2 regions of the Brevibacillus sp. AY1 genome follow, and region 2 is predicted to be linked to the other one. Evidence: predicted binding sites of a transcription regulator. Region 2 holds the regulator's gene; the other holds the start of a gene.
What was found. The regulator LexA, encoded in region 2, represses DNA repair genes until DNA is damaged. The targets are predictions, from matches to a motif close to CGAACATATGTTCG.

Region 1 (16,394 bases), on a different contig from region 2:
GAAGCGGTCGATCAGCCTGCTCCCGAACAGCCCCCAGCCTCAAGTGAACCACCTGCGCAACAGCCAAATCAGCCGCAAACACCTGCTCCCGAACAGGAGCCTCCAAAGGAAGAGCAGCCTGCTGCTGAGAAAACGTACGGAAACGATATTTTTCAAAAAGTAACAGTGGCTAAAACCGGAGAGGATACCTTCGAGATCAAGGGGCAAGCCAGAGTATTTGAAGCTGTGTTTCAATATGTGGTAGAAGACGGGCACAATGAATTGACCGAGGGCACTGTAAATACCTCTGCTGGAGCGCCGGAGTGGGGCGACTTCACCCATACGGTAAAGGTAAAAAAGGCGGAGCCGAATTCTACACTGATGCTTATTCTGTTTGAGGTTAGTGCAAAGGACGGAAGCAGACAGCATGAACTGATCATTCCTTTGCCGGAAAAATAATGGTCTCCTGCAAGATCATCGGAGAAGGCTACCCACTCGTCTTTCTCCACGCATTGGGAACGGATCACCGCTCCATGCAAGCATGGGCCGAACCTCATTTTGCACATACTCTGGGCTATCAGCGGATTTATATCGACTTGCCCGCCCATGGTCACAGCCCGGTGGAAGACTGGGTGCGAACATCGGACGATCTCTTGTCCATGCTGCTTGACAAAACTTGACTCGCTGCTGGCCCATCGCTGCTTTGCCTTGGTGGCAATATCGTTTGGTGGATACGCACCTTGCCTTCTCGTATCATCCTGGAGCGAGATGAAGACGCGATATGCGGCTATCAGGATCATCTGGCACTGCTCAAAGCTTTTACCCATGCGACCTGCTCCATTCTCGACCAAGCTGGACACATGCTGGAGATCGAGCAGCCAGCGCTGTACAGAGCCTGTTTGCCAACTGGCTGGAGCGTGTGAAGTGCTTTCAGACAAGGGACGGGGTTGCTTCTGCTGAATAATCGAAGAAAAAAGAGTACCCCCTGACTCACTTGCTTAAGTCAGGGGGTCTTTGGATTGACTCACTGAGCCTGTCCTTTTTTCTTGGCCATCTTGTTGGCGACCAGCGTGATCAGGAAGGAGCATAACAGCCCACTCGCCATCGCGAGGATAAATCCGACCATGTTATTGGAAAGAAGTGGTGCCATGATCGAAGGCACATAGGCTGTTCCTCTGACGTCAAACAAACCAACCAGCATACCAGCTACACCTGAAGAGATCACAGCTCCTGCGAACACCAGCTTATTAGAGAACATGAATGGATATGCTGCTTCGACGAAGGTACCAAAGCCCATATTGATCAAAAAACCAGGCGTCGCCAACGTAGCTTCGCTTTTTTCGCGTGGCGCTACGATATTCGCCAGTGTAATTCCCGCAGATACCATGACGAGTCCGACCATGTCCACTGCACCCAGGAAGCTGTTCCCTGTTTTCTCCATCTCCAAAAGCACAATCGGCAAAATCGCGGCATGATACACACCGCCAATGATCGCTGGCCAGATGAGAAGTCCTGCAATCAAACCCGCCAGGATCGGGCTGTAAGCCACCGCTCCTTCAATCAGAACTTTTACCCACTCCCCTGCCTGCAAGGCAATCGGCGCCAACAAATAATAGACGATCAATCCTGATACTAGCCCAGAGATACCGCCGGCAATAATATTGACAGTCGTGGTCGGAAACCGCCACTCGATACATTTTCTAAACAGCAGATTCACCAAAAGACCTGCGCCTATACCGCCAAGCATACCGCCAATAATTCCTCCATCGATAGACAAGACGCCTGCCAGCACCCCTGCCACGACGGATACCTCTTCCATGTCAGACACTTGTTTCGCCGCTACCGCCGCAATCACGACGGGCAGTGCCTTGATCAAGACGTCAAACACTTCACTCAGCATGGACAAACCGGGTATCTTACTGAGGGCAAGGATCAATGCCAGCGCGATAAAGCCCGGCAGCGAAGCCATCATGATTCCTCGAATTTGGACTCGCTTCCACGGGCTAGCCGAGATACCCGACGCTTGCTTCGAATCCCCGATCATCGGTCTGTACGCGATTCCCCAGTGCTTGCTGAATACGGTGAGAAAACTGATCGCTCTCGTCCGGTTTGTCGTTCCTGTCGTTCCGGAAGTCAGAATGACCAAAGCGCCCTTTGACGCGATCTGTGCCATCGACGTACCGCCTGTACCAGCTATCGGTACCTGCTGATCGACTGCTGCGCGAATGACCTGCTGATTGGCACCGTCTGGCGCTGCACTCATCGCGATCAAGCCATCGACGCTTCCTGCCCGTATCTGGCTTGCGATCTCTTCGTCCACGCTGGCTGCATACCGATTGCACGCCTCCAGCGGTCCCTCAAACACCGAGACCACTTGACTGACTTTTTCATTCCATACATACACCGCAGCATCTGTCGAGTCGCCTGCTGAATCCATCGAGCTTTTAGCCGCAATGAACTGGACCGCTGCCAGCTCGATTCCTGCTGACTCGATCTGTGTGATGATTTCACCCAAGAGCTTTTCAGGATCTTTTCCTCCCAGATTATATAAATTGCCCCCGCTGCTTCCTACGACTGCTATCCGCTTTGTCACATGCAAGATCTCCCAACGTTTTGTTTTGTTTTGTTTTGTTAAAGCGTTACTTTATTAATTAGGTATAGTTTTACTTTAGTAAAGGATGGCACATAATTCAAGAGATTCTCTGTATTTATTCGATGAGATTGAACAGATTGACATGAATATAGAAATCTTCAGATAATATGGTATAATTTGTCTTGTAATTTTACATACCGATGTATCAAGGTGGGGTGAAAAGCGTGGTAAACGAATATGGGATTGGCTGGGGAACGCTTGCATTGATCAACGCTGGACTTGCTCAGGGAAAAAACCGCAGTGGATTTAACTGGTTTCTCATCTCCTTGCTGCTTGGACCACTCGCTACCTTCCTGCTCCTTCTGATGGATAAGCTGCCTTACGAATAAGAAAACCACTCTCGAGGCAGTAAAAAACCCCCTCTCTGTAGAAGAAAGGGGATCATCCATGATTTATTTATTTATTTTTCTTCATTATTCTGACTATCTTTGTAGCAATCTATACACAGACCTTCATTATTCTCGATCTCATATTCGGTCAAGCGAGCTTGACATGTTTTGCACATCTTCTCTGTCAGTACCAAGTTCACTGTCCTATCTCCTTTCCGAGGAAATCTATCTGTATACCTTTATTATAACCATTTACTTATATAAAACTCGGTTTTTGTGTTAAAATTTTGTGAATTCTTTCAAAAATATTTTTCAGGAGCTTCTGTATGTCACCTTCCTTATTTGCTTACACGATTGACGAGGATCCCTTCCACTTGTTTTCCACCTCTCATTTGGTCGTGCTGCTGCTTTTTGTTGTGCTCACGGCCGCTCTTTTTGTATATCGGAAAAAATGCCGTTCCTCTGCACGTTCCAGGCACACACTGCGCTATACGCCTGTCTGTTCATGACATGGGTGGAAGGATATCGCCCAACGCTTCGCTCAGTCTGGAAAACGATGGGCTTTCTCAATGTGCTCCTACTCGTGGCTTTGCTGGTCAATCACTTTACAGGCGGGAACTACCTGTTCGTCTCACACAAGCCGGAGAACCCTAGCCTGATTGATTACCTGGGCGAGTATCCGTGGTACATCCTCTCCCTGGAAGGCGTCGCTTTGGCGGTCTTTCTCCTGCTTTATTGGCCTTTTGCATGGGGCAAAAAAGCAATATCCTCATCCTCACAAGAGATGTCTTCATGAAGGCAGTGCACAATTCCGTACCCAATCCTCCACGCAAGCCAAGAATCGCTGTGCGGCTGGAGACAGGTTGGCCATCGAGGGGGCACCAATTCCGATCGTTCGATAGTGGGCTCCCTCCAAAGGAATGACACAAATATTCGCAGGCAGTCGAAACAAGATCATTTCCGGGAGAATGCTGATTCCGAGGCCATTTTGCACCATCGCAATAATCGCATGATCGTCTCCCAGCTCGTATTTGATTTTTGGCTGCAGCTTGTATTCCTTTAAAATGCGCTGGATATCATTGTCACAGCCAATGGTCGGCATGATAAATGTTTCTTCTACCAGCTCGCTTACCTGTACGATTTCTCTCGCGGCAAGCGGATGATCAGAAGGCACCAGCAAGAGCATGCGATCTTTTTTGAGAGGCAGCAGATCGAAGGATGTCGCAGTAGGCATAGAGACAAAACCGAGATCTACTTTTCCCGCTGAAACCCACTCTTCAATATCGTCGTAGTATCCGTCGAACAGCTTGATTTCAATGTTCGGATAGGCGTCCTGGAATTGCTTCAAGATCCCCGGCAGCCATTGCGTCGAGACACTGGTGAATGTACCGAGATTTACGGTTCCCGACTCAATGCCTTTTATTGCGTCCACTTCCTGTTTCATTTGTTCATTGACCCGCAGAATCTCGCGCATATAGCCATACAGTCGCTCCCCATTGCTTGTCAGGCTGATTCCAGACCTCCCACGGATCATGAGTGTCAGGCCAAATTCCTGTTCCAGACTGGCTATGGCATGACTGACAGCCGACTGTGTTAACCCGAGAAGCTCCCCTGCTTTGGTCAAGCTGCCTGTTTCCATCACCGACGTGAAAACTTCGTACTTATTGAGACTCATGCATACCCCTCTTTTTCATGAAAACAATTTGTGCAAACCATAATAAACATTCATTTTTCTTATTCAAGCGATACCCTTATACTGAAAACGTATCAAGAGATAAAGTGTCCCAGCTTCAATCTGCGGGGATAAGGGAGCACGAGAATGAAACCTCAATTAAAAGCTGATCTGGCTATGCTTTTGGTAACCCTTTTTTGGGGTTCCTCCTATCTGTTCATGCAGATGGGGCTTACAGATCTGCAAACCTTCAATTTTATTGCTCTGCGCTTTTTGCTCGCCTTTGTCTTGGCTGGTCTTTTCTTTCGTCGGCGCATCCTGCGTACTCATCGGAAGACCCTCGGCAAAGCGTTTGTTCTAGGCACCCTATTGTTTGGCGTTTTTGTTACGATTACGACTGGTTTGAAGACAACCACTGCATCCCAGGCAGGTTTTCTCGTCAGTCTGACTGTCATCTTCGTACCGTTCTTATCCATGCTGCTGCGCCAGATTCCGCCGCCACGTGTTTTTCTTGGAGCGTTTCTCGCACTGATCGGTATTGGTTTGCTCACATTGAACAGCCAGCTTGAAATCAGCCGTGGGGATTTGTTATGCATTCTCGGCGCTGTGTTTTATGCCATTCACATCATCGTTACTGGCAGATGGGCAAATCAATCCGATCCGCTCCAGCTCGGTGTTTACCAGCTCGGTTTCACTGGCCTGCTTGGGCTGCTCTTTTCACTAGCTTTGGAAACGCCGCGGCTCCCCGTAACCCCTGAGGCATGGTTTGCGGTTCTGATGCTGGGAATCTTCTGCTCGGCCGTCGGATTCGTGGTGCAGACGGTAGCCCAGCAGTACACGACTCCGACGCACACTGCCCTGATCTTTTCAATGGAACCCGTATTCGCTGTCGCAATCGCGTTTTTGGTCACGGGTGAAATGCTTTCGTTGCGCGGGTATGTGGGTGCAGCCCTGGTATTGTTCAGCATCCTGATCGCCGAAATGGATCTGGGTAAATGGCTGCGACGCAAATCCTCAAAAAAGCTGGCAGTAACTGAAAAAAACGTGCAGGCATGAGGTCTTCCTCGCCTGCACGTTCATTTTTTCTGGCTTAACGCGTGTAGCAAACCTTTCCGCCGATGACGGTCATGACAATTTTCGTCGAGAGCAGTTCATCCGGGTCCATCGCAAACAAATCGTTCGAATAAACAGTCATATCGGCAAACTTGCCTCGACTCAAGGTGCCCTTCAGATGATCTTCATGGGTAACTTTTGCTCCACTGGTCGTGAATAGCGAGATCGCTTCCTGCATGGTCAGCTTCTCCTCCGGCATGTAGCCACCATGCGTTTCCCCTGGTGCTTTGCGGGTGACCGCTGCATGAATCCCCAGCAAAGGATCGATCGGCTCCACCGGAGTATCCGATCCGCCCGCACAGATAATCCCTTTATGGATCATCGTTTTCCAGATATACGAGAATGCAATCCGTTCTTCACCCACGCGATCAATCACCCACGGAAAGTCTCCCGCCAAAAAGCGCGGCTGGATGTCCGCGATTCGGTTGGGATGCTGCAAGCGCTCCAGCAGATCTGGCCGGACAATCTGCGTATGAATGAGTCGATCCCGATAGGCTGCCGGCGCGAATTGGTCCAAACTGTCCAAGACCATCTCTAGTGCCTTGTCGCCGATGGTATGGACCGCAATCGGCATGCTGAGGGCTCGCGCCTGCCGAACCAGCTCTGTCAATTCTTCTTGCTCGTGCACTGGATAGCCGCTGGTGGTCGGATCGTCCGCATAGGGAGCCGACAAATAGGCAGTGCGCCGTCCCAGTGCTCCATCCGCAAAGATCTTCACAGCTCCTATCTGCACATGGCTGTTGCCATAGCCTGCATACATCTGCTGTTCGCGCAGCTCATGCATGTGAGGATAGTAAACGAGCAGGTTGCAACGAAGCGCCAGCTCCTCCTGATTGATCAGCTCATCGTAGAGACGGTAGGTTTGAGCCAATCCACCCAATTCGCGCAAATCTTCGGTGTGCGCACCTGTCAGGCCATGCTGGAGCGCATACTGAATGGAGTTGCGCAGGCTCGTCTTCAGCTGATCGTAGCTTGGTTTGGGAATATGCGGCTTGACCAGATTGGAAGCCGTCTCCAGCAGCATCCCCGTCGGACGTCCTGTGTCCGGATCGCAGACGACCACGCCCCCTGCCGGAACTGCCATTTCCGGATGATAGCCAATCCTTTCCAGCGCTTTACTGTTGACCAGATTTGCATGCCCGCATATGCGAGAGAGCATGATCGGACAATGCGGAGCGACCCGGTCCAGCTCTTCGATGGTAGGAATTCCTCCACCATTTACGAACAGATTTTCGTCCCACCCAAATCCTTCCATCCATTCCTCGGGGCCCGTTTCTTCAGCTCTTTGCTTAATGAGCATCAACATTTCATCCTTGGAGGTCGCCTTGCTCAAATTGAGCTGCATAAAAGTCAAGCCTTGCCAGCCCAAGTGCAAATGGCTGTCAATCAAACCAGGAGTTGCTGTATGTCCCTGTAGGTCAATTACTTGAGCCCCTGTTCCCCACTGTGAGAGCATGTCCGCACCACTGCCCAAGTCATGAACGAGTCCATCCCGGACGACGAGGGCCTGGACGAACAAATGCTGCGGATCGCCCGTGTAAATCCTTCCGTTCGTAAATATCGTGGTTGTCATTGCATATGCCTCCTAGTTTAGCCTTACTCAAAACAGCTTTCGTTTTACTACTTTCTTAATTGTTCATGGGTTGCTTTTATCCTTCTTTATTCCTGAATTCAACTCCAATTTAAAAAACACTTGTTCGCATTTGGAAATCATCGGTATAATACGAGTTATGTTGCGAAAAACCAACAAGTTTTGGGAGACAAGGAGAAAACCATTGAGACGTAAGAAAAAGAAAAAAAATTCGCCTATCCTACTCTTTCTTGCCATCGTCGTCGCTGTTTGCACCTATCTGTTTGGGGAGCTAGAGACTGGTACGCCGGTCAGCACACCGACCGAAGCGGATCTCGTCCTGGAATTTCCGAGCCAGCGCTTCCCTGAGACTGCGGCACATATTCAAGCAGCTGTGGAGAATGGTCACTCCTCCATCTGCACGATTGACCGCAAAGGTGCCGATCAAAATCGGGATGAGTCCCTGCTAGGCATTCCTACCAAACGCGGCTTCGATCGGGACGAATGGCCGATGGCGATGTGTGCGGAAGGCGGCAAGGGTGCAGATATCGCCTACATATCCCCATCTGATAATCGCGGAGCGGGATCTTGGGTCTCCAATCAGCTGGAGAACTACCCGGACGGGACGCGTGTGCAATTTGTGGTGAAATGAACGTAAAACCCGCTCGGCCGTGAATGCGCCATGCGGGTTTGCTTTTGAGGAAGCAGTGGAGACTCTCCCAGCTGGTTTACACCAAAAAAGATCCCCTATAAGCACTGAGCGCTTGATCCAGCTCCTTGATATGCTTTTCGTTCAAATCCGTTCGGCTCATTTTTTTCACCTTTGCCTCTGATGCCCTTGGCAAATGTCCATACATGGCGTTTTGGATATGCCTAATACCAATATGACCGTTTCGCGTGAGATAATCTACTCTTATGGACTTCCCGCTGTTCACAAAAATTTTATACCACAAATGATCCGGCAGTTCATTTTTATGCTTGTCCAGAAAAACCCCTTGGATCACGCCATTCTCTTCTTTCATATCACGAGGTATCGCTTGTTTTGAGTTTGACTGCGCAACCATCCGTTGCAGGGCCTGATTGCCAATCGACTGCTGCAGGACGCGAATGGAGGACGAACGCATGTTAGCAGGGGTTTGCAATTGTACCAGATGGCCTGCTGTGTTTGGCGACTCTTTACTTTCTGTCACTGACTGCTTGGAAGGATGCATCGTTTCACCTCTTCGACCACGATTCTCACGTTCGAAGTATCATCTGCGGATGGATCTTGTTTGTCGAATTACGTCTATTTTTTATAAAATCGACAGCAAAAAACCTTCCCCACCGAAATACTTCCGGCAGGAAAGGTCGTGTGATTCCTTGTTTGATCTTTTTTCTACGATGTGGCTACTTTTGCTTCTCGCGTATTCACGATATGGTGGCCAAGCGGCAAGCCCCGTTGCTGCAAATCGTCGGCAGTCAGAATATGGAGCGTCTCACTTTTGCACGGCATTGGCATCAAACCACCCAGTGGACTCATCACCCGCCCGTTGGTATCTGTCTCGATGACCACGTATAAACCTTTACTCTCCAGCTGCTGCAGAAATTCACTCCAGCACTTGGAAGTAATCTGTTCTACGTGCTTGGTGAAAATCACACCCATTTCTTGTGCTAACATGTACAATCTCCTTTGTTGTATGCATCGAACTTCTCATCAAATGAAGTTCTAACGATACAAAGAATACAGGGAATCAGGATTTCTGGCAAAATCCACAATACGCTGGAAAATGCGAAATTAAGCTGTTTTCCACCGCTTTTTGCTTCCGTCGTGACGTTTCTTTCTCAGACATATCACTTTCGCTTTGTCACGCTGTTTTTTGATGTTTGCTTTTTTCACACATGCGAAATTGTCACATTTGACGCCTTTTGATAAAAACGTCTTAGGTAAGGGAGGATTTTTCCATTTATGCGCGAATGTATGTTCTTATCCTGACAAGAAAGAGGCGATTTGATGTGACTAATTTGTTTCAACGAATTGACACGGTTTTTGTCCCAACCAAGGATATTGAGAAAGCTGCCCACTGGTATGTGGATGTTCTGGGTGGTGTTCTCGGTTGGAAGAGTGAACAGGGAGAATACCAGTGCGTCAAATTCGGGGATACTTCCATCACACTGTTCCTCACAGAAGATCCCCTTTATTTTCAGCCTCGCCGTTGCGCTTTTAACTTCTATGTCTCGCGTGCCAGTGAAGCTTACGATTACCTGAAAAGCCGTGACGTTCAGGTCGAGGAAATCAAGGAGTATGGAGCCACGTACTTCGCCTTCTACGATGTGGATGGTAACTGTCTGGAAGTATGCGAATACTAGGAGATGTTCCAGCAAGGAAAGAGGGATGCCCTTTAACGGACATCCCTTTCTGCTTGCAGCAGGGCGGCAAACGAAAGCCATTGCGTACCTGTATCCACCCTCAGCTTCATTCGCTGCTGTACCTGATCGATGTGCATGACGTAGCCGGACAATCTGCTTGGTTCTTTTCCGTTATAGTAGGTGAGCACGAGAGCAGTCCCTGTCTGAAAAGCCTGCCAGACCTGCTCGCTTAGCTCTGCCAGCTGATCGGAATCCAGCTCGGGTGGAACGTAGCGACGCTCCTGTTCCTTGATGCGTGCGTACATTTCCCGATGCTCAGGGAGTACAAACCGGCTGGATACAAACAGATTATCCTTTTTCGATACGCGTGTTTCCCTCATGTTGTCCCCTCTCCTTGCTGATAGCCTGTCATCCAAAGCCCGATCAGCTCCTGGCATTCCGCCCGCAGGATTTCAATGGAATAGATCGCTTCGCGTAAATAGCCACGCTGGCGATACTGAACGACGTAGGTATGCCCCTGCTTTTGGGTGCTGACCACGTAACATCCCCGCTGACGCAAGAGCCGGCGAATCGCATGGTGCTGACGCTCTGACCAACGGGACAGCTCCTGAAAAAATCCATCGTACGACAGTTTCAGGGAGACGCGGTGCACCGAGGTCATATCCGCCATGACGACGCGAAACAAAAGGCCAAAAAGGATATAGCGCCGGACGAGATCCATCTCTGGCTCTGGCTGCTCTTTTCCTGACTCCTCGGGGCGGGTCATTTGTAGTGCCCTCCAATCTTGCGGGCGCGCTCCTTCGCCTGACCAGCCCCGAGCAGGGACGCTGCTCGCAGGATGGCATCCTGACCGTACTTCGAGCGAATGTCATCCATCGCATGAGCCAGCGAACGCCGTCTTTGATTGTCCGTGAACAGATTGAGCTGGAGCACATTGTCCGGCACCAGCTGCTCCAGATTGACTCCGACACTGCGCACAGGCGTCCCCTGCCAGTGGCGGTCAAACAGACAGCAGACCGCCTCAAACAGCGTCGTCGCATCGTTGGTCTGCTCCTCCAGCTTCAACTGACGGCCAAAACCGTTGGCCGCGTCCAAATCAGCGCCGCGACAGCCTACCGAGACGACCGATCCCATCAATTCCTTGCTGCGCGCCCGCCGACACACCTCCTCACACAGCTCCAGAAGCACCACCTTGATCTGTGCCGCTGTGTGATAATCGCGTGGCAGCGTCATGTGATGACCAATTCCTTTTTGCGTATCGTAGGTGTTAAGCGATACAGGCGAATCATCCATGCCATGTGCGGTGCGCCACAGCACCTCGCCGTTGACTCCCCAGCGACGTGTCAGGACGGCGGGAGACATCCCCGCCAGCTGTCCGATCTCGTACACTCCCATCCGATGAAAATGCCGCTTCATCCGCGAACCGACCCCGAACAGCTTCTCAATCGGCAGCTTCCACAGCGTCTCGGCCAGCTCCTCCTTCTTTAGCCAGAACACCCCCGCCTCCTGTTTTTTGGCAAAATTGTCACATGCCATCTTCGCCAAGACCTTGTTCTCTCCGATTCCCACCCGGCAGTTGATCCCGGTCTCCAACCAGACGCGCTGGCGAATTTGCGCCGCCATCTGGTACACATCTCCAAACAGATGAACACTTCCCGTCACATCGAGAAACTGCTCGTCGATGGAATACGGCTCCACTTTGTCGGTAAAGGACTCGAAGATCTGCGTGATTTGCATGGAAATACGGATATAGGTTTCCATGCGCGGCCGAACGACGACGAGGTGCCGACATTTTTGCTGTGCCTGCCACAGCGCTTCCGCCGTGACCACGCCATACGTTTTGGCGATCGGGCAGGCAGCCAGCACTACTCCGCTGCGCCGTTCAGGGTCCCCAGCCACCACAATCGGCTGGTCCCGCAGCTGCGGATTGGCTGCTTTCTCGATACTGGCGTAGAAGCTTTGCATGTCGATGAGAAAGACGATTCGCTTGTTGCCCGACTTGGTCATCATAGACCATCTCCTGTACAAGAACGTTTGTTCGTATTATGCTTTTGTTCTTAGTATAGCAAACAAACGTTCGCTTTTATACTCTTTTTTCGCCTAATAAGCTTGGTAATTTTTTGCTGTGAAAATAAACAGCCAGTCAGCAGGTACGATCACGTACACGTGCAGACTGGCTAGAAAAGCCGTTCTATGGAGCTGGAGTGGGAGGTGATGCCAAATCACGAGAGCTGTACAGATACAGCCAATTGCCATCCTTGCTCGCCCCGATCAAAAACGAGCTTGCCGGCAATCCCGTACTCAGCACACGTTCCTGCTTGCGGTCGGCGTCAAACATATAAAGCGACTGTGTGTCCACCTGCCCTTCGCTGCTATCCTCATATTGGGTGTAGACAAACTGATGGCTCCCCGGGATCCACAGTCCATCTCCCAGGAACTCCAAGACTGCCTCGGAGCCTTTAAAAATACCGGCATTGGGATACATCTGATACATTCCGTCATCGGTTTGCGTATAGCCAGACCAAGCATCTGCTGGCACCGGCGGATTCCAGTCGCTGACGGTTCCCGTCTTCCAGTCGTAGCGGTACCGCAATTCAATCAGCTCTTGCTCATTCTTGCGCATAAAGAAAGTAGCCTGCCGCCCGTCATCGGCAAAAGAAATGGTCAAGATACTTCCGTCCATCTCGCTGGTCGGTATCGTACCGCGAATGACTCCTGGCAGACGTCGTTCTTCTATTCCTGCTTCCAGATCATAGACGATCAGATCGAGATCCTTTTTTTGCTCAGCACCCCCGACAGCCATCAGCAGACGTGTGCGATCCAAACTAAAGCTGGCACCATGCACATAGCCGTCCACCCTCACCCCAGTGGCAAACTCACTTTCCGGCACGGTGACACCATCGTCTGGTTTTGCGTAGAAAAAGCCGCGACGATCGGCGATAAAATTCCCTTCCCCCCTGTAGTGTTTAGCCAAGTCCACCGGGTATCGGGTGATCGTATCGGTGTTGCTGTCATACACCGAGAACAGCTTGGGATAGATGGCATCACATTCGCAATAACGCTGATTGCGGCTCAACAAGAAAAATCGCGCTTCCGCATCCAGCATTTCCGTCACATAGTAGGTAGTGAAGTCCGTCAGCTTTTCCCGTTCTTTGCCGTCTGCCGCTACCTTCCACACCTGTCCAGGCCGCAATGCAACCGCATAAAAATCAGGCGAATCCTCAGGCAGTGAAGTACCTTTCACCGTTGTTGCCCCTGCTACATGCAGGCGATACTCCATCCAGTCACTGACGGACGTCTTCTCTGCAGGCAAAGAGACCAGCACATGCAGCTGCTGATCATGAACCCAGTGAAATTGCAGGGCAGGCTCCAAATAGTCCAAGCCTTCCCTGATCAGCTCCGGCTTGATGTGATTCCGTATGGCCTTTTCCACACTGGCTCGCTCCATCGGCTCACGGAAAAAAAGCGTGTAAGCCTGCGCATCGATTCCGACGATCGTCCGAATCGGCGAGTGCAGACTCGGCTCTCCGTTGAGCTGAATCACGACGTTCTGCTGCATCGTGGAATACGCATACGGCAGCTCCTCCACCTTCCACTCCTCCTCATCCGACGGCGGGGTCGAAACAGCAGGAATGGACTCCACTGACGAAGCTGACTCAGAGGCTGCAGCAGGCGGTCTGGAATCGCCAAAGCCGCAGCCCGCTATCAATACAGAAGTGAGGCACAACAACGTGCCCGTTCTGAAAAAACGTAATGAGAACAAGCAAAATCCCCCTTTGATATCTTCTATCTCTCTTCCCTTATTGACGCAATCTTCCTTGAATTTGTTACAAGAAAAGGAAAAAAGAAAAAGCCCTCCCGACCTTTATGGGAGGACTTCTCCACACATTCCTAGTCAAATACAATTCCGTCCAGCACACCTTCACGCTTGAGATAATCACGCAGCCAGCCGTAGCGTTCTTCTCGCCAAAAGGAGCGCTCTGCGACCAATCTGGCAGCCTCCTGCCTGGCTACCTCCAGCGCCTTGTAGTCGCTCAAAAGATCCGCCACCTTGAATTCAGGCAAGCCACTCTGTTTCGTACCGAAAAAGTCCCCCGGCCCGCGCAGCTCCAGATCGCGCTGGGAAAGCTCGAAGCCGTCTGTCGTTTCACACATGACGTGCATGCGCTCTTTTCCGATCTCGGATTTGGGATCGGCGATCAGCACGCAGTAGGACTGCTCCGAACCGCGACCGACACGTCCGCGAAGCTGATGCAGCTGGGCAAGGCCAAAGCGTTCCGCATCGTAGATGACCATGTAGGTGGCGTTGGGTACATTGACCCCGACCTCGACCACGGTTGTAGACACCAGCACCGCATGTTCTCCAGCCAAAAAAGCCTGCATGACCGCATCCTTTTCCTTGGCCGGCAAGCGACCGTGCATCAACCCCACACCAAACTCCGGGAACACCTGGGAGAGCTGCGCATGCACGTCGATCGCGTTTTGCACGTCCAGCTTTTCCGATTCTTCGATCAATGGACAGATGACATACGCCTGTCTGCCACGGCGAAGCTCTGAGCGCATCTCTTCCAGCACAGCGGGAAACTGGTCGTGCTTTTTCCAGGTCGTCTCGATCGGCTTGCGTCCCGCTGGCATCTGATCGATCGTGGAGACGTCCATATCGCCAAAAGCGGTGATAGCCAGCGTCCGCGGAATCGGTGTCGCGGTCATAAACAGCACGTCTGGTGACAGCCCTTTGTTGCGCAAAATGCGTCGCTGCTCTACCCCGAAGCGATGCTGTTCGTCTGTGATCACCAGACCCAGCTTGGAGAAGAAGACATCTTCCTGGATCAAGGCATGCGTACCTACCACGACATCGATCAGCCCCATCTGCAGCGAGCCAATGACCTCACGCCGTCTTTTGGCAGTCAGCGAACCAGAGAGGAGCGCCACCTCGATCCCATAAGGAGCCAAAAGACTGGTCAACGATTGCAAATGCTGCTCGGCGAGGATCTCGGTCGGCACCATCAGCGCCCCCTGGTATCCTGCCTTCACAGCAGCGATCAAGGCGATAGCCGCAACTACGGTTTTACCCGAGCCCACATCCCCTTGCAACAAGCGATTCATCGCATGGGGAGCACGCATGTCGTCGAGGATTTCCTTGACCACGCGCTTCTGTGCATCCGTCAGCGGAAAGGGCAAGCCCGTAATGAACTGCCGTACCTCGTCCATCGGGATCGCCAGTGCCATGCCTTCCGTCTGCTGTCGGTTGATGCGCCGCAGCGTCTGCATTTTAAGTTGAAATAAAAAAAGCTCCTCAAACATGATGCGACGCCGAGCCTGTCGGCCGTCCTCTGCATGCTCGGGAAAATGGATGGCGTGAAAGGCTTCTACACGTGGCATCAATCGATAACGCTCCACAAGCTCGGAAGGCATAATCTCCGGAATTTCGCGACCATACTGACGCAATGCCCGCTGGATCAGCTTGCGCAACAAGGTATGCGTAACATCTCCGCGCAGGGGGTAGACCGGAGCCAATTCGCCTCGCTTGGCTGCCCGCTCCGAATCCACCTCCGTCATCTCGCTCACCGTGATCTGCAGCTTGTGCTTGTCCCATTTTCCCGTCAAGAGAACTTCTTTTCCGGGCGACAATCGGGTTTTCACGAAGGTCTGGTTGAACCAGACTGCCGTCACCACGACCCGATCCATCACGACCTTGACAGAAATGCGTGACTTGCCTTTACCATAAAAACGAACAGAGGGTTCGCCGTACACTGTACCAGCAAGCGTCACCCTCTCCCCGTCCTTGATTTCCGTTAAATCGCGAACGCGGTAATCTTCATAGCGGGAAGGAAAGTACTCCAGAAGGTCGCCAATACTCTCGATCCCCATCCCCGCCAACGATTTCGCCCGTTCTTCCCCCACCCCGTGCAAGAGGGAAACGGACTTCTCATATACCCCGCTCACGGTGTATCCAACCGAACGCCAAAGATCTTGGCTTCAATTTGTCTGCCCGTCTGGGTCGCAGCAAGTCCCCCCTGCGCGGTTTCCTTCAAGGCAGTCGGCATGGCGCAGCCGATCCGGTACATCGCTTCGATCACTTCGTCTGTGGGAACAACGCTCTTGATCCCGGCCAGAGCCATGTCAGCCGCAACAGTCGCGATCGCAGCACCCATCGCATTTCGCTTCACACAAGGTACTTCCACCAGGCCCGCTACAGGGTCACAGACCAGACCCAGCATGTTTTTCAAGGCAATCGCAACCGCTTGTGCCGATTGCTCAGGCGTACCACCTGCCATCTCCACAATCGCAGCCGCTGCCATCGCGGTCGCAGAGCCTACCTCTGCCTGACAGCCGCCTGCCGCTCCCGAGATAAAAGCATTGTTGGCGATGCAATACCCGATAGCACCTGCCGTAAACAAGTAGTTCACCATTTCTTCTCTGGTCGGCTGGAGCTTTTCCGTGACAGCGAACAACGTACCGGGTACAATCCCGCAGGCCCCCGCAGTCGGTGTCGCGACGATCGTCCCCATCGCTGCGTTCACTTCATTGACGGCGACAGACATCGAGACGGCGCCCAGCAGCGTCGTACCCGAGAGAAAAGGCTTGTTCTTCATGTATTCCTGCAGCTTCTTGGCATCTCCGCCCGTCAATCCGCTATGGGAGCGGATATCTTCTGTCAATCCGCGCTGGACCGCCTTTTCCATCACGTCCAGATTGCTGTACATCTGCTGCATGATCTCATCCCGACTG
Region 2 (16,394 bases):
CATATCCGGCTCAAAGCCCGGCAGAATCTGATCAGAACCTTCGAGGATTGTCACTTTCGTACCGAATTTCGCAAACACGGTACCCAGCTCAATCCCGATATATCCACCACCGATGATCACGAGGCTTTTAGGCAGCTCCGTGAGGGAGAGTGCTTCTGTAGAAGACAGCACACGTTTGCCAAACGGGAATGCCGGCAGCTCGATTGGACGAGAGCCTGTCGCGATGATGCAATGCTCAAAGCGATAACGGTTTACATCGTAGCCGTGGAATACACGAACTTCATTTTCAGTTACGAACAAGGCTTCTCCAGGGATAACCTGGATTTTGTGTCCTTTAAACAGAGAAGCGACTCCACCTGTCAATTGTTTGACAATGCCGCCCTTCCATTCTTGTACTTTGGCAAAATCCACTCGTACGTTATCCATGGTAATCCCCATAGATGCGGTATGCTGCGTATGCTCATAGGTGTGAGCTGCATGGATCATCGCCTTGGAAGGGATGCAACCCACGTTTAGGCACACACCGCCTAGTTCTGCTTTTTCCACCACAGCAACTGTTTTCCCGAGTTGAGCCGCACGGATGGCTGCTACATATCCGCCGGGACCAGCGCCGATGACGAGGACGTCTACTTCTGTTGTAAATTCTCCTACTACCATAGTTGTTTATCCCTCCATGACGAGCAGCGTAGGGTTTTCCAGAAGCTGCTTCACGTAGTTGACAAAACGCTGTGCAGGCTCGCCATCCACCAAGCGATGGTCAAAGCTGAGCGAGAGAGACAGGACTTGACCCACTACGATTTCTCCGTTTTTCACCACTGGTTTTTCGGTGATGCGGCCGACTCCCAGAATGGCAACCTCTGGATAGTTGATAATTGGGGTAAAGAACATGCCACCGGCAGAACCAATATTGGTGATGCTGAATGTGGAACCTTTCAGATCATCCGCAGTTGCTTTGCGGTCACGAGCTTTTTTCGCAAGTTCACCGATCTCCGCCGAGATTTGGAAGATCGATTTGCTGTCAGCACCTTTCACGACTGGTACCAAGAGACCATCCTCGGTGGAAGTCGCGATCCCGATGTTATAGTATTTTTTGTAGATGATTTCTTGTTTTTCATCATCGATGGAAGCGTTCAGCTCAGGGAATTTCTTCAATCCTGCTACTACAGCCTTCACGATCATAGGCAGATACGTCAGTTTGATGCCGCGTTCTTCTGCCAAAGGCTTCGCTTCTTTGCGCATTTCAACAAGCGCTGTCACATCTACTTCGTCGAAGATGGTGACATGTGGTGCTGTATAAGCGGACTTGACCATCGCTTTGGCAATCGCTTTACGCATGCCTTTGAGTGGTACACGCTCTTCTATCTCTCCACCTTGGGTAGGAGTGTAATGAACGGTAGGGGTTGCAGCTGCTTGGGAAACACCTGTCGCTGCTTGCGCTTCGCTTGCTGGAGCCACAGCTGCCGCATTGGATTGCTCTGCTGCTGGAGCTGACGCTGCTACTGCACCGCCTGCTACAAAACGGTCTACGTCTTCACGAGTAATGCGTCCCAGCTTGCCGGTTCCCGGTACTGTGTTCAGGCTAACTCCTTTTTCACGTGCATATTTCCGCACAGATGGAGTGGCCAATACGTGCTTGCGATCAATCGGTGCAGCTACTGCTGTAGCTGTTGCCGCAGATGCCAAAGGCGTTTCCAAAGACTGGTTCGCGTTTGCACTCACTTGGGAGCCAATATCGCAGCCTGGCTCCATCTTTTCATCTGCTGCAGGCACTGGTGCTGCTTCTGTTGCTTGCGCTTCACCATGACCGTGGTCAGGCAGGTTCGGGATTTCCCCTTCCACTTCGAATTCAATCAATGGATCACCTACGACACTTACGGTGCCTTCTGTTACTTTCAGATCAATGACTTTTCCTTTTACAGGAGAAGGTACTTCTACTACTGCTTTATCATTTTGTACTTCCATGATCACTTGGTCTTCTTCTACGGAATCCCCCGGCTGGACGTGCCATTTGACGATCTCGCCTTCATGGATACCCTCACCAAGCTCTGGGAGTCTGAATGTAAAACGACTCACGCTATTCTCCTCCTTCATAAACACTTGCCGTATTTTCAACAGGTTTGTGCCAAAAGAAGGCGGAAAGCTCTCAACTTTTCCGCCAATTGTATCCTTGTTAAGCCATTAGAAGTCAAGCACTTGGGTCAGGCCGTCCACAACACGCTTCACGTCTGGGAGCCATACATCCTCTGCCTGTGCAAAAGGATATACGGTATCAGGAGCTGTTACGCGCAGGACAGGTGCTTCCAGGTGAAGAATGGCACGCTCATTGATTTGCGTGATGATTTCCGCTGCTACACCAGAAGTTTTTTGAGCTTCCTGTACAACAATGGCACGGTTGGTTTTCTTCACAGATTCCACGATCGTGTCGATATCGAGTGGGCTAATCGTTCTCAGGTCGATTACTTCTACTTTCGCTCCACGTGCTTTCTCGATTTCTTCAGCCGCTTTCAGGCTGGTATGCACCATCGCACCATACGTAATAATGGTAACGTCGCTACCTTCTTTGACGATGTTCGCCTTGCCCAGCGGAATGGTGTACTCACCCTCTGGAACTTCTTGGCGGAACGAACGATACAGCTTCATATGCTCCAGGAACACGACTGGATCGTTGTCGCGGATTGCAGAGATCAGCAAGCCTTTTGCATCGTATGGATTGGAAGGAATGACGACTTTCAGACCTGGGGTTTGCAGCATCAAGCCCTCGAGGGAGTCAGCATGCAGCTCAGGTGTTTTCACGCCTCCACCAAATGGAGAGCGGAATGTAACAGGACTGGAAAAACGTCCGCCGGAACGGTAACGCATACGAGTTGCTTGGGAAGCAATCGCGTCAAATGTCTCGAATACGAACCCGAAGAATTGGATCTCGGCTACAGGACGGAATCCGTTGATGGAAAGTCCTACTGCCAGTCCGCCGATTCCGGACTCAGCGAGCGGCGTATCAAATACGCGCTGCTCGCCGAATTCTGCTTGCAGTCCTTCAGTAGCGCGGAATACCCCGCCGTTGTTCCCTACGTCTTCCCCAAAGACGAGTACGGTTTCGTCGCGTTTCAACTCTACGCGCATTGCATCCGTAATGGCTTGAACCATTGTCATTTGTGCCATGGCTTACTTCGACTCCTTCGCCAGGTATTCTGCCTTTTGCTCTTCCAATGCAGGTGGCAGTGTCTCGAACATTACATCGATCAGCTCGGATACTTTCATTTTTGGTGTTTCATCTGCTTTTTTGATGGCGTCAGCTACCGCTTGTTTCGCTTCTTCAATGACAGCTTCCTCGTCTTTTTCGCTCCAGAGGCCTTTGCCTTCCAGGTATTTGCGGAAGCGAATCAATGGATCTTTCAGTTCCCACTCGCTTTGCTCTTCGCCTGTACGGTAGCGAGTTGGGTCGTCCCCTGCCATCGTATGAGGGCCATAGCGGTAAGTCAAAGCTTCGATCAGTGTTGCACCTTCGCCGTTAACACCGCGCTCTTTTGCTTTTTGTACAGCATAGTAAACCGCCATGATGTCCATACCGTCGATGCGCTCGCTTGCAATCCCTGCTGCAACCGCTTTTACAGCGATGTTTTCAGAAGCCGTTTGCTTTTCGAACGGAAGAGAAATCGCATAGCCGTTATTTTGAGAGAAGAAGATGACAGGCAGCTTGTACACGCCTGCAAAGTTCATGCCTTCGTAGAAGTCACCTTGCGAAGTTGCTCCATCACCGAAGTAGTTGATCGCAACGCGCTTTTCACCGCGCAGCTTGTAGCCCATTGCAACACCAGTTGCTTGCGTACATTGAGCTGCGATGATGATTTGCGGCATCAGAACATTGACGCCTTCTGGAATCCGTCCACCCTCGATATGTCCGCGGGAGTATAGGAATGCTTTATGCATCGGATAGCCGTGCCACACCATTTGTGGAATGTCACGGTAGCTAGGCAGGATGAAGTCTTCTTTGGAAAGAGCAGCCTCGGAACCGATCATGCTCGCTTCTTGTCCTGCTACAGGTGCGTAAAAGCCAAGACGACCTTGACGGTTCAAGCTGATCGCACGTTGGTCCCACACACGTGTGAATACCATTTTACGCATGAGTTCGCGCAATTCATCATCAGAAAGATTGGGCATCAAGTCAGGACGGACTACAGTCCCATCCGGTGCAAGAATTTGCAGCGGGGTGTTATTGCCTGTTTGTTCAACAGCAGTGGATACGCTCATCACATTTCACCTCGTCACTAGTTTAAGGGCTTTTCCTGTAACCTTCGCTCGCCGGACAAATGAACCAAGCGATTGCTCAGTCATTGGGCGATAGATGATCCAAAGGAAGAATCCCTGGGAAAGCAGAAGAAAAGTTGATCTGTGTAATCGGTTTTCAAGCACCTGTTACACTACCCTGTTATACCTCAGGGAAAAGTCTGTTCAATGTGTTATAGTATTGATATTACAGGGTTTATTTCCTCTCTGTTATCATTTACTATAAAAGCTGTATCAGTTTTTTTCAAGCCTTAGTTTTATATTTGATGAAAACAGGGGGGCCAAAAAACGTGTCTGATTATGTAAAACGCACGATTGTCAAAGAAGAAGTACCCAGTACTCACGTGGATTCACCACGTTTGGTCAAAGTTTATTTGCCACCTGGATATAATGAACTTCTCTCCTATCCCGTTGTCTACTGTCAGGATGGAAACGACTTTTTCACGATGGGACGAATTGCTACGATCGCCAACCAGCTTATTCTGGAGGAAGGCATTGAACCATTCCTGATCGTCGGCGTCTCGGTTGAGCGCAGCAAACGCACCAGTGAATATGCCGCTACTGGTTCACGCAACGAAGCGTACAAGCGTTTCTTTACAGAAGAATTGCTCCCCTATATCGAGGAGCGCTACCCTGTCCGCCGGGATTCCTCGGCACGAGTATTGGCTGGTGATTCGCTTGGAGGCACCGTATCGTTACATCTTGCACTGGATCGCCCTGACCTATTCGGACGGGTTCTCTCCTTATCAGGCGCCTTTTTCCAAACGACCCAAGACCAGCTTGCGCAAGCAGAAAGCCTTTCCTGGCTGAACATCTGGATGGTCGTCGGCCTGGATGAAACAGCCGTCGAAACACACACAGGCACGTATGACTTCGTCCACTGGAATCGACTCGCCAAAAATGTGCTGGAGCAAAAAGGTGCAGCTATCTCCTACCGTGAAAAACCAGGGGATCATGTCTGGGGTTTGTGGCAAAAGGAATTGCCTGATGGACTTCGTCACTTTTTCCCTGCTCTCCGCCTGTAGGCTTCACCCGGGCTACAAGCCGTTAATTTCCTGAATATCTTCATAGCTGTAATAGCGGCCATCTGCCAGGTAAATTCCTTGGTGGGTGGCTTTATCGATTTCTCCAGCCACTTGCGTATCATTGCCGAGCACGATATTGACTATTTTGCTTTCATCACGTTGCATCTGGTTTTGGATGCGTTCTCTGTCTTTTGCTGAAATCATGGTTATCCCTCATTTCCTAATGATTGGATACCCTTAGTATTTCTTTGGCTTTGATGATTTACACGCAAGATGGACGGATTCACTTGCAGCGCAAAAAAGAAGCCCCCACTTAACGGAGGGCCTTTGTCTCTTCCACGATGCCTTCCATGATCTCGAGCACGCGGGTAATATCCTGTTCTTCAATATGTCGGTGTGTCGTGAAGCGGGTTACGTACTGGTCGAAATCGTTGGCAAGTACTCCTTTTTCCCGCAGACGTGAAATAAATTGTTCTGCTGTAAGTTTCAGGGAATGCGTGTTCACCAGAACGATGTTTGTCTCTACAGGTTCTACTTCAATCTGCAATTTTTGAAGGCCAACCTCCAGCTGCTTGGCACGATCATGGTCTTCCTGCAAACGCTGGGTCATCTCTGTCAAGGCCAGAATACCCGGCGCGGCCAGATACCCCGCTTGCCGCATACCTCCGCCCAGCTTTTTGCGCCACCATCTCGCTTCTTCAATAAAGTCGCGATCACCCGCCAAAACAGAGCCTACCGGTGCACTCAAGCCTTTTGACAAACAGACTTGAACTGTATCGGTATAGCGAGTCAGCTCACGTACATCGATCCCTAAAGCTACGGCTGCATTATACAGACGAGCGCCATCTAAATGGACCGGAATATGCCTTGCAGATGCTACATCGTATACGGCTTTCATCTGGTCAGGGGTAAGGACAGCCCCACCCGCTCGATTATGTGTGTTTTCCAAACAGATCAATTTGGTACGAGGATAATGAATATTCACCCCGCGAATGGCCTTCTCGACATCTGTTGCTTGCATCGCCCCGCGGACCCCAGGCAAAGTACGTGTCTGCACGCCCGCTAAAGCCGCCATCGCCCCAGCTTCGTAATAGAACAGGTGGGACTCAGCTTCCAGAATCACTTCATCGCCATTTACACAATGGGTAAGCACGGCAACCTGATTCCCCTGCGTTCCACTGGTAACAAACAAGGCAGCTTCTTTTCCTAAATAATCAGCTGCGATTTCCTCCAAACGATTGATGGTTGGATCTTCTTTGTATACATCATCGCCGACTTCCGCTTGGGCCATCGCATCAATCATGGCTTCCGTCGGTTTTGTTACGGTATCACTGCGCAAATCTATCTTTTTCACAGCTCTATCCCCTCTCTTCCGTGACTCCCTCTAGAGTTTCAACATTGCATCTGCATTTACCTCTTTGCTAAAATGTAGAAGAGACTTTATCAAAGTTAGGAGACTTGCCTCATGAAAGTAAAAATCACGCGTAATGCGGCGAAGCAACTCAAGCCCATTTTGGATCAGGAAGAAGACAAAGAACTAAAGCTTCGCGCTTACATAACACATGCGCATGGCGACCATGCACATTATGGCCTAGCTTTGGACAAGCCTACTGAGGACGATGTTGTGATTTCGACGGACAAAGAAATTGACGTCGTTTTAAAAAAGGATGATCCTTTGCTCGATGGAATCACGATTGATTATCTATACCTGCCGCAAGAAGGCTTCGTGATTACCAATCCTTCCAAAGGTAACCACGGCGATCATTAATCTCTAACGAATGACAAAACCCCCAGCTCCTTTTTGCATTGCTGGGGGTCTTTTGGTTACTCATTTACATAGTAATCTACCGGCAGATCTGCCAATAACGGCGCGTTTTCTCCTTGCCTTACAGTCAACACCAAGCGATGGACAGGTCGCGTCATCGCTACGTAAAGCAGCTTCGCATCCCATTCATTTTCTTCGTATTGATGGACATCGAGCAGGATCACCGCATCAAATTGCAAGCCTTTGGTCAAAAAGGCCGGCATGACGGTAATGCCTCCGGGATATTGCTTGTCTTTACTGCCTAGCAAGGTTATATTTGGAAGCTTTTCTTTGAGTGCCTTGTGTGCTTTTTTACTTCCCTGAATGGTCTTTGCGACAATCGCAATCGATTGAAGTCCTTCCCGTACATACTGCTCTACGCGATCGGCAACCATTTTCCACTGCTCTATTTCGGCAGAAGATGTAAGTAGAGATGGCATTTCACCGTGTCTCAAGACAGGTTTCGCTAAAATGGTTTCCGGCAATTCAATGCGGCGCAAGATCTCATTGGCACAGCGCATAATTTCAACAGTAGAACGATAGCTTTGAGAGAGTGTGTAATAGCTTGCACGGGGTTGCTGAAAGATTCCCTGGGTTAGTTCATCCCAGGAATGAATGCCCCTATATGCGTGAATCCCCTGAGCAATATCTCCGACAACGGTTAACGAATGTCCCTTGGTCATAAGGGCAATGACCCCGATCTCCAAAGCACTCAGATCTTGCGCTTCATCAATCACCGTATGGTCAAAATGTCCCGCCTTATCCAGTCCTTCAATCAGATGCTGCAAGTACAGGAGCGAAGCAATATCCTCTACTTCCAGTCGTTCCTGTTCAAATAGCTCTATTGTTGACGTACTGACATCGTGTACGATCTCGTCTGAAATGTCTGCAGGTGCCAGCAAGCGCAGGAGCTGTTCGTCAGTCATCAGCTCACGGTATGAGGCAAACACTTCAAGTCGCGGAAACGAAGTCATGTACTGATCGAGAATTTGATCGAGCATTTTCTCAAATTTAGCCAAGCCCTGTTTATCCAGATCTACTTTTAATTCACGTAAATGCGCGTAAAACTTCTTATTCATTTCCTGCTTCAGGTGCTTGCGCAAGGCATCAAGCCGTCGCTGGTACGGCAGGTTGGAGAATAGCTCCAAAAAGCTCTGTTTAATAAACTCACCATCAATGGCAAAAACCTGTTTGGTCCTCGTGTAGACGAAGCTGAGCTTTTTAAAGGGGATTCTTGTCCCTACAATATGCCGTATATACTGTTCCAGAGTGTCACGGCATGCCAGCGAACCCTTGAATCTCAGACGGTTTCGCGCCATTTCCTGTTCTCTTGGATTCTGATCTTCCTCAAAGAATAGCGTCAACGGCTTATCCGGGCTCGTAATTCGCCAGCCTTTTGGCATGATGGGTTTGACCAGACGAGCAGCCCAATCTACAAAGGTAGACTGTTGGACGTCATCCACGCCGAGTTCTGGCAAAACCTCGGAGATATACGTCAAGAACATGCGGTTCGGTGCAAACACCATGAATTTTTTCGAAAGCATGGTGTCCTGGTAGTTATAGATCAAATAAGACAAACGGTGCAGGGCGATCGTCGTCTTTCCGCTACCGGCAACCCCCTGAACCACGATCGGCCTTTCTTTTTCAGCACGAATGATATCGTTTTGTTCCGATTGAATCGTAGCGACAATGTCCTTCAATCGACTGTCGTTCGTCTCATTCAAGTTCGCTGCAAGAAACTCGTCGATAAAACCCTCCTGCAAAAATTCGTCAGGATGTCCCATCTCCCGGTTGATCGTTTCTTTGACCGCTCCGTCATAGATCCCGGTTATTTTTCCATGCTCAATCGCAAAATTACGCTTCAGTCTCACTTCTCCACGAACAATCTCTCTACCCATTCGGTAAAAGGCATCCTTACTTTCACCGGAGTAATACAGACTGGCAATCGGTGCTCTCCAGTCCACCACGATGGAGTCAAATGTATCACTTCGCACAATGCCGCGCTTTCCTATGTAGACCGAGTCCAGTTCATAGACCTCATCCTTCAAGAAATCCACTCGACCAAAATAAGGCTTTTCTCGCCCCTGATCTTCCAAATAGCGCAGGTCCTTTGCTTTGGAGAAATTCACTACCTGCTTCACATAATCATCAGTAGCGTCCCGAATATCCTCGCGTAATTGAGCAATCTCATTATCGATGATGGAAACGGTCTCCTCTAGCTTCTTTTGCTCCTGATCATAATCACGATGCTGTATAGCCAACTGTCATCCTCCTCTCAAAGTTTGGTTGATGGACAGCTATACTGTCACTGAAAACTGTCGTGCCAGCCAAATCCCTGCACCGCACGCCAGTATACTCGCGACCACGCTGGTCAAACCATAGGTAATCCCTTTACTGTAGTGACCCTCCATCCAAAACGTGACAACCTCCAGTGAGAAAGTGGAAAACGTCGTAAACCCTCCCATCAAGCCAGTTGCGAACAAGAGGTACAATTCCGGAGAAAGCACTCCCCGTTCCTTTCCCCAGACCGCAAATACGCCTATACAAAATGATCCAACGATGTTTACGATCCAAGTTCCATACGGCCAACCGGGTTGATTGGCCACCAATGACAGTGCGTAACGCAACAACGAACCGACGGCACCGCCAACCGCTACTGCTAGCCACCCCATTGCTTCTCCTCCATTCGTGAAGAATCACAACCTTGCCCGATCCATTATTCATAGAAAAAGACACCCAAGCCTCATGCGTGGATGTCTGTTGAATATCGGTATCTGTTATCTTACTGTTTTGGACCGTTTTCTTCAAGGTCTTCTACGTAACGAATGGAATCCAAATTAGCTCGCAACGAAAGCTTAACAGCGTCGATATATTTTTGGCGAAGTGCTTTTTGCTCGCTTTTCTCTTCATCCGACAATCCCACTTCGCGAGATTTTTTGGAAAGCTCGTTAATACGTTTGATTTCTGCGTCAGTTACCACCGCTGGTTCCTCCCACTTTGCAGGTATGCCGCTCTATTATACCACACAGCCTATCCAGCGCAAATCTAAGAGCCGTCTAAGATTGAGGGATCGGAATCAGCAAGGTCTGGCCTGGATAGATCACGACATCTTCCAGTTCATTGATGACCTTGATCTCTTCTACTAATCGCTGCACATCCATGTTCGCTTCTTCCTGATATCGTACTGACAGCTTCCACAGGCTGTCCCCCTCACGTACTGTCACCTCTTGTACTATGAGAGAAGGAGCGCTCGCAACTACCGCTTCATTTTCTTTTCCTGCAGAGCCTTCTGCCACCGAAACAAACACCAGTTCGGTCAACAAGTAAAAAAAGAGAGAAAAAGTGATGAGAAAGAGAATAGCCTGTCCTCTCGTAACACCAAATCGCACTCGGCGTACTTCCTTTTTGGCAAATCGGTTATGTAAATGAGTAGCATGCATGATTAACCCTCCTGCAAACGTACGTTCTGTTTTCTTGATCTCATCATAAATGCGAACACTTGTTCATGTCAAGCGCATTTGACAAACTTTTTCTAGCAAATCGAGAAAAAAGTCGAACTTATGTTTGTCGAACGCAAGATCCCATGGTACAATATAGAAAACATGTTCGAGAAAACAGAGGTGTTTTCATGTCAAAACTATCCAATCGGCAACAAGCCATCATCGACTTCATTCGCAAGGAAGTTCGTGAAAAAGGGTATCCGCCGTCTGTCCGCGAAATTGGCGAAGCTGTCGGACTAGCCTCCAGCTCCACTGTACACGGCCATTTGGCACGACTGGAAAAAAAGGGCCTCATCCGTCGCGACCCTACCAAGCCAAGGGCGATTGAATTATTGTCCGAAGAGGATCGCTTTCAAGACGATTTTGAAGATTTTGTGGTTCGTGTTCCTGTCATCGGTAAAGTTACGGCTGGTCAGCCAATTACTGCGATCGAAGAGGTGGAAGAGTATTTTCCACTTCCAGAGAGCATCGTCACAGCGGACAAGGTCTATATGCTGCGAGTCTCTGGTAACAGTATGATTGAAGCGGGTATTCTGGACGGCGATTATGTGATTGTTCGCCAGCAAAGTGTTGCGAACAATGGCGATATCGTTGTTGCTATGACCGAAGAAGACGAAGCGACTGTAAAGCGATTCTTCAAAGAAAAAAATCACTTCCGCCTGCAACCGGAAAACTCGACGATGGAACCGATCATCCTGGACACTGTAACTATCTTGGGCAAAGTGATCGGTGTCTATCGATTGATGCATTAATTTCACATTAGAAAACTTGGCTACGGCCAAGCTTTTGGCGGAGCCTTAGTTGCACTTATACTATCTTCCGCTAATCTTTTTAGCGCTTTAGCGCACTTAAACTTTCCGATCGTACAAAAAAGACAGCCTCGGCTGTCTTTTTGCTTTCCTCCATTCGATTTGCATCCTCAGATCGCGAGGAAAAACCAGATGATCATTGCAATTTGAATGACCACTTTCACTACCGCACTGCTGAGAAATCCGATTAGGGATCCCACTCCTGCCTTTACTGCTCGCTCAATAGGCTGATTTTGCAAAAGCTCCACAACAACTACCAGTACAAACGGCAATATGATCATCCCAAATGGCGGAAAGATAAAGATCCCCAGAATGATCCCTACAACGGCAGCGAACGACGACCACTTCGATCCACCGTATCGTTTGACAAAATACATATTGGTCAAAAGATCCGCACCATACATCAGTATACTTAACACTACCATGCCCCACCAGAAGGATGCTGGCAATCCCTCTCCAGGTCCCGCCACAAAAAAGTGGTAAAGTAAAAATCCTCCCCACAACAGCACCGTATCAGGAAGCACAGGCAAGAATATTCCAGCGATGCTTAATAGGAAGAGAGCCACGATGATAACCCACAGCAGTATCTCCATGAATTGCACTCCTTTCTTCTAGTGGTATACGAACCAACCCTCTTCTTCGTTGCATGTTGTGCCTGCTTCTAGAAAAAGAACATCTATTTATTATGGAAGCCCTATGCGATAATACCACTTAGGATTCTGTGGTTTTCATGGGATAATGGTTCATTATTTCCTTTTACATCTGCAAAAATAGATTCAGAACATAAAACGAGAGTCGTTTTTTGGGGGAGATCAACATGTTTGAGCTTTCAACATTGGGAACATTCATCGCGTTCGTGATAGGCCTATTCTTAATCCCTGGCCCTGCTGTGCTGCTTACGATCACTCGTACCGTGCAGGGTGGACGTAGAGCTGGCATTCTGGCTGGACTGGGCATTGCCACAGGCGATTTGATCCATACGCTCTTTGCTGCATTGGGACTGTCCGCGATCCTGATGCACTCAGCACTTGCATTCAACATCGTCAAGTATGCCGGGGTCATTTACTTATGTTATCTGGGAATTCGCGCGATCATGGAGAAGCCGCAGGATGACAATCAGGAAGTCTCTGACTCCGGTACGAAGGATGTCACATCTTTTAAAGCCTACTGGCAGGCAATCGTAGCAGAGGTCCTTAATCCGAAAACAGCATTATTCTTTCTGGCCTTCATCCCACAGTTTGTTCATCCGGAGCGCGGAGCATCCTTTATCCAGTTCATGGTTTTAGGTCTGATCTTCGTCGGACTTAGTGTGCTGTATACATCCCTCATCGCATGCAGTATCCGCCCACTTGGCGTTTTGGTCAAAAAAATCAAATGGCTTGGCCCTTGGAAGAACAAAATTGTCGGCTTTATTTACATCAGTCTGGGCTTAAAGGTGGCGCTGGAGTCAAAGTGAGCTTGAAGTACAGAGGATAACCCTGATTTTTCGATACAGCAGCAAAAACCAGATTATCGATCGTGATAAGCTGGTTTTTTCAATTAATTATGGAAAAGGAAGAAATCCTATTCCATCTCACGCCCATGTAAAGGTGGGTTCTACTAAGTTGTCCTTTATACGGGATCGGTAATTGCTTGAATACACTCTGGCCCATCATTCTTGGGGCTGCCAACGCTAGCTGGCACTGCGTATGCTTTCATTTGTTCGGCTTCATATGGAACCATTAAGGACTGCAATAATTTCAAATCGTACATCTCGCGGTTTAACCAGATCTGCTCATCCTCTCGTCGCAAAATGACTGGCATCCGCTCATGAATCGTGGCAGCTACTGCATTCGGGCTTGTCGTAATAATGATACAGGTATGTACTTTCTCGCCATCCGGGCTTGTCCAGGTGTCGTAAAGACCAGCGAATGCGAACGGTTCACCGCTCTTCATCATGATTCGCATGGGCTGCTTGGATCGTCCTGTTTGTTTCCACTCATAAAAACCGTCTGCGGGAATGATACATCGCTTTCGCTCCAGCAAGCGTCGGAAAGCCGGCTTTTCATGCAAGGTTTCAGCGCGTGCATTAATCATTTTTCCACCAATCTTCTGATCCTGTGCCCAAGTCGGAATCAATCCCCAGCGGAGGTGCCCAATACGGCGCTTCCCTTTATCCTCGATTATAGCTGGTATGAGTTGTCCAGGTGCGATGTTGTATCGTGTCTGCCACACGAAGGGCATGTCATCCAGTTCAAAGCGTAGAACCAACTGATTCGGATCAGTCACAAGCGAAAAACGTCCACACATCCCCATCACCTCAACCATATCTTAACCGACTCCATATAGAAAATCACTTTTGTCTTGAATGAGCTCTCAATCGAGGCGGGTAAAACGTGCAAGTGAACATGACCTAAACAAGAATGACTCCTCCTCTTACACCTACAGAGAACAATTTGTCCCCCATTTCTCTGTAGAATTGTAGACCGTCCACTCTTCTAGTCAAAATACCAAAAATCGAAAATTGTGGGGATGCCCTTGTCCATCTCAGTACCGCCAGTTTTTCTCCGTTTTCGACGTTGAAAACGCAACAAATACTTCAGTACTTGTAAGAATCAACCGGGAACAAGCTCAGAGGCTCCTTCGCAATGGAGCACGGAGAATTCCCGTGATTAGGAGACCATTCTAATTGTCTCGGCTGGATTCTTTCAGCAACAGTAATAGAAACCCTGCGGAGAAGCTGCTGCAGGGTTATTGCTTTTACACATTGTGATAAAACCCTCTCTCCTTCGATCGCTGATATTTCCTCTGGCAAGGGTATCTTCCTCAAATAATGTCAATAGGTCGCTGCCAAATCAATTTCGCCGATGCCGGTGAATAGCGACAGCATCCTCGTTCGATTCACCGCCTATTTAACATCATTGAGGATGTTGTTTTGTAGCATGAGACAACATTATTGATTAAAGCGCGTCAAACAAATAACAACTTTTTCGAGGTGAATACCTTTGTGGATGAAGCTATCTGCTGTCGCTTTGAACATCCTCTTTGGAATCGCAGGAGTTTATGTTCTAATATTTGTCATAATGACCGGAGGTGCACTTGATGGTAGCCGATCTCCAAGTACTAGTCCCCTCGGGTATTTGGTTATCCTGATTTACTTATTCATTTGTTTGGGAAGCAATTTTCTATTTGCCCGAAAGTCATCTAGTATCTGGAGGTATTGCCTAACAAGTGTTGCAGTATGGCTCGTTTCATTTTTCTTTACCATTCTTTTATAGGGTCTACCTCACTATCACAATTGAGCTTGTGTCCCTACATCTGCTTACACTCATGATTACTTAGCGCATTACCGTCTTCGGGAAAAATCAACTAAAAGCAAAACCCGCCTAATTTTGAAGGCGGGTTTTTTTCTAATCCAAAACGTATTCGGCCAATACACTTTGTACTGCATAAATGTTCAGGTTTTTGTTAAACTGCTTCTGGATCGGCAATGCACTTCCTGAAACCCAAATTTTCAGTTCCGCATCCAAATCAAAATTCCCGGCTGTTTCAATGCTAAAATGATGGATACTTTTATATGGAATGGAGTGGTACTCGATCTTTCTTCCGGTAATCCCTTGCTTATCTACAAGTATTAATCGCTTGTTTGTGAAAATGAACATGTCACGGATTAATTTGTACGCTTTTTCAACATTCTCATTTTTCGTTAGGATTTTCGCGTACTCTTTTTGAACATCAGTTATGTTAACCTCAGAAGCGTTACCCATTAAACCGTCTAACAAACCCACAGTAATTCCCCCAATCGAATGTTTGATCATTCATATTCTCCAAATAGAACAATTCTCCTACTTTTTTGGTTGTTACTACTACTTTATGATCCGCACCGGCTTCCTTTGACCACTCAATCATAATAACGATTAGCTCTACAACCCTTTTGGTCATTCTGAATCACTCCCGTTTCCTCCGAGGACAAACTGGCGCTGTCAGCATCTGTTCAGATTTACCATTAATCGAACTTGTACAAACTTTTAACACCAAACCAAAAACCCCCTGCACCAACAGGCACAAGGGGTTCGAGGTATTAATACAGCGTCATGTACTGCGTGCGTTCCCATTCATGGACACGCGAGCGGAACATATCCCATTCGATTTCTTTTGCTTCGACGAAGTGGATCAGCGCGTGCTCACCCAGCGCTTCGCAAATAACGGAGTCTGCCTTGAGGCACTCGAGTGCTTCCTTCAAGCTAGCTGGCAGATTTGCAATGCCGTTTTCTTCACGCTCTTCTTCATTCATGACATAGATGTTGCGGTCAATGGCAGGAGGAGCTTGCAATTTGTTTTTAATGCCATCCAAACCTGCACGGAGCATGACTGCCAAAGCCAAGTAAGGGTTGGTAGCTGGGTCTGGACTGCGCACTTCAATACGAGTGCTCAAGCCGCGGGAAGCCGGAATCCGGATGAGCGGAGAACGGTTTTTCGCAGACCAAGCCACATAGCAAGGTGCTTCATATCCAGGAACGAGACGCTTGTAGGAGTTGACGAGCGGGTTGGTGATGGCAGTAAATCCGCGAGCATGCATCAGGATTCCAGCCAAGTACTGCTTCGCTGTTTCGCTCAATCCCATTTCGTCTTTCTCATCGTAGAATACATTTTCTTTGCCACGGAAGAGAGATTGGTTGGCGTGCATTCCGGAGCCCGCTACGCCGTACAGCGGTTTTGGCATAAATGTCGCATGCAGACCGTGCTTTTGAGCAATGGTTTTAACTACCAGCTTGAAGGTCAAAATTTGGTCAGCCGCTTGAAGGGCATTGGCATATTTAAAGTCGATCTCGTGTTGACCTGGAGCTACTTCATGGTGGGAAGCTTCTACTTCAAAGCCCATTTTTTCCAAGGTCAAAACGATATCGCGACGACAGTTTTCACCGGAGTCGAGTGGAGCAAAGTCAAAGTAACCGCCTTGGTCGTTCAGATCAAGGGTTGGTTCGCCTTTTTC

Region 1: JZI27_RS05960 (DNA polymerase IV) is a predicted target of LexA. The motif match lies at 11,729-11,742, and genes of this name have one in related genera.

What each region holds. Positions count from the first base shown of each region.
Region 1 is NZ_JAFLPN010000004.1:27,612-44,005, forward strand. It holds gene JZI27_RS05885 (Gmad2 immunoglobulin-like domain-containing protein) at 1-438, shown strand, start outside; gene JZI27_RS05890 (alpha/beta fold hydrolase) at 438-659, shown strand; gene JZI27_RS05895 (hypothetical protein) at 720-902, shown strand; gene JZI27_RS05900 (PTS sugar transporter) at 1,004-2,572, opposite strand; gene JZI27_RS05905 (hypothetical protein) at 2,773-2,961, shown strand; gene JZI27_RS05910 (TMEM164-related integral membrane acyltransferase) at 3,413-3,757, shown strand; gene JZI27_RS05915 (LysR family transcriptional regulator) at 3,752-4,636, opposite strand; gene JZI27_RS05920 (DMT family transporter) at 4,781-5,689, shown strand; gene JZI27_RS05925 (amidohydrolase) at 5,724-7,319, opposite strand; gene JZI27_RS05930 (NucA/NucB deoxyribonuclease domain-containing protein) at 7,597-7,968, shown strand; gene JZI27_RS05935 (hypothetical protein) at 8,045-8,527, opposite strand; gene JZI27_RS05940 (hypothetical protein) at 8,692-8,973, opposite strand; gene JZI27_RS05945 (VOC family protein) at 9,309-9,662, shown strand; gene JZI27_RS05950 (YolD-like family protein) at 9,695-10,042, opposite strand; gene JZI27_RS05955 (YhjD family protein) at 10,039-10,428, opposite strand; gene JZI27_RS05960 (DNA polymerase IV) at 10,425-11,672, opposite strand; gene JZI27_RS05965 (hypothetical protein) at 11,854-13,425, opposite strand; gene recG (ATP-dependent DNA helicase RecG) at 13,554-15,608, opposite strand; gene sdaAA (L-serine ammonia-lyase, iron-sulfur-dependent, subunit alpha) at 15,605-16,394, opposite strand, start outside.
Region 2 is NZ_JAFLPN010000021.1:28,565-44,958, reverse strand. It holds gene lpdA (dihydrolipoyl dehydrogenase) at 1-657, opposite strand, end outside; gene JZI27_RS16430 (dihydrolipoamide acetyltransferase family protein) at 664-2,073, opposite strand; gene JZI27_RS16425 (alpha-ketoacid dehydrogenase subunit beta) at 2,179-3,159, opposite strand; gene pdhA (pyruvate dehydrogenase (acetyl-transferring) E1 component subunit alpha) at 3,163-4,248, opposite strand; gene JZI27_RS16415 (alpha/beta hydrolase) at 4,575-5,309, shown strand; gene JZI27_RS16410 (hypothetical protein) at 5,322-5,513, opposite strand; gene ltaE (low-specificity L-threonine aldolase) at 5,623-6,663, opposite strand; gene JZI27_RS16400 (HesB/IscA family protein) at 6,775-7,077, shown strand; gene JZI27_RS16395 (HelD family protein) at 7,134-9,374, opposite strand; gene crcB (fluoride efflux transporter CrcB) at 9,411-9,785, opposite strand; gene JZI27_RS16385 (DUF896 domain-containing protein) at 9,896-10,093, opposite strand; gene yneA (cell division suppressor protein YneA) at 10,170-10,553, opposite strand; gene lexA (transcriptional repressor LexA) at 10,742-11,365, shown strand; gene JZI27_RS16370 (DUF456 domain-containing protein) at 11,533-12,015, opposite strand; gene JZI27_RS16365 (LysE family translocator) at 12,240-12,878, shown strand; gene JZI27_RS16360 (SOS response-associated peptidase) at 13,034-13,711, opposite strand; gene JZI27_RS16355 (PH domain-containing protein) at 14,812-15,189, opposite strand; gene glnA (type I glutamate--ammonia ligase) at 15,483-16,394, opposite strand, start outside.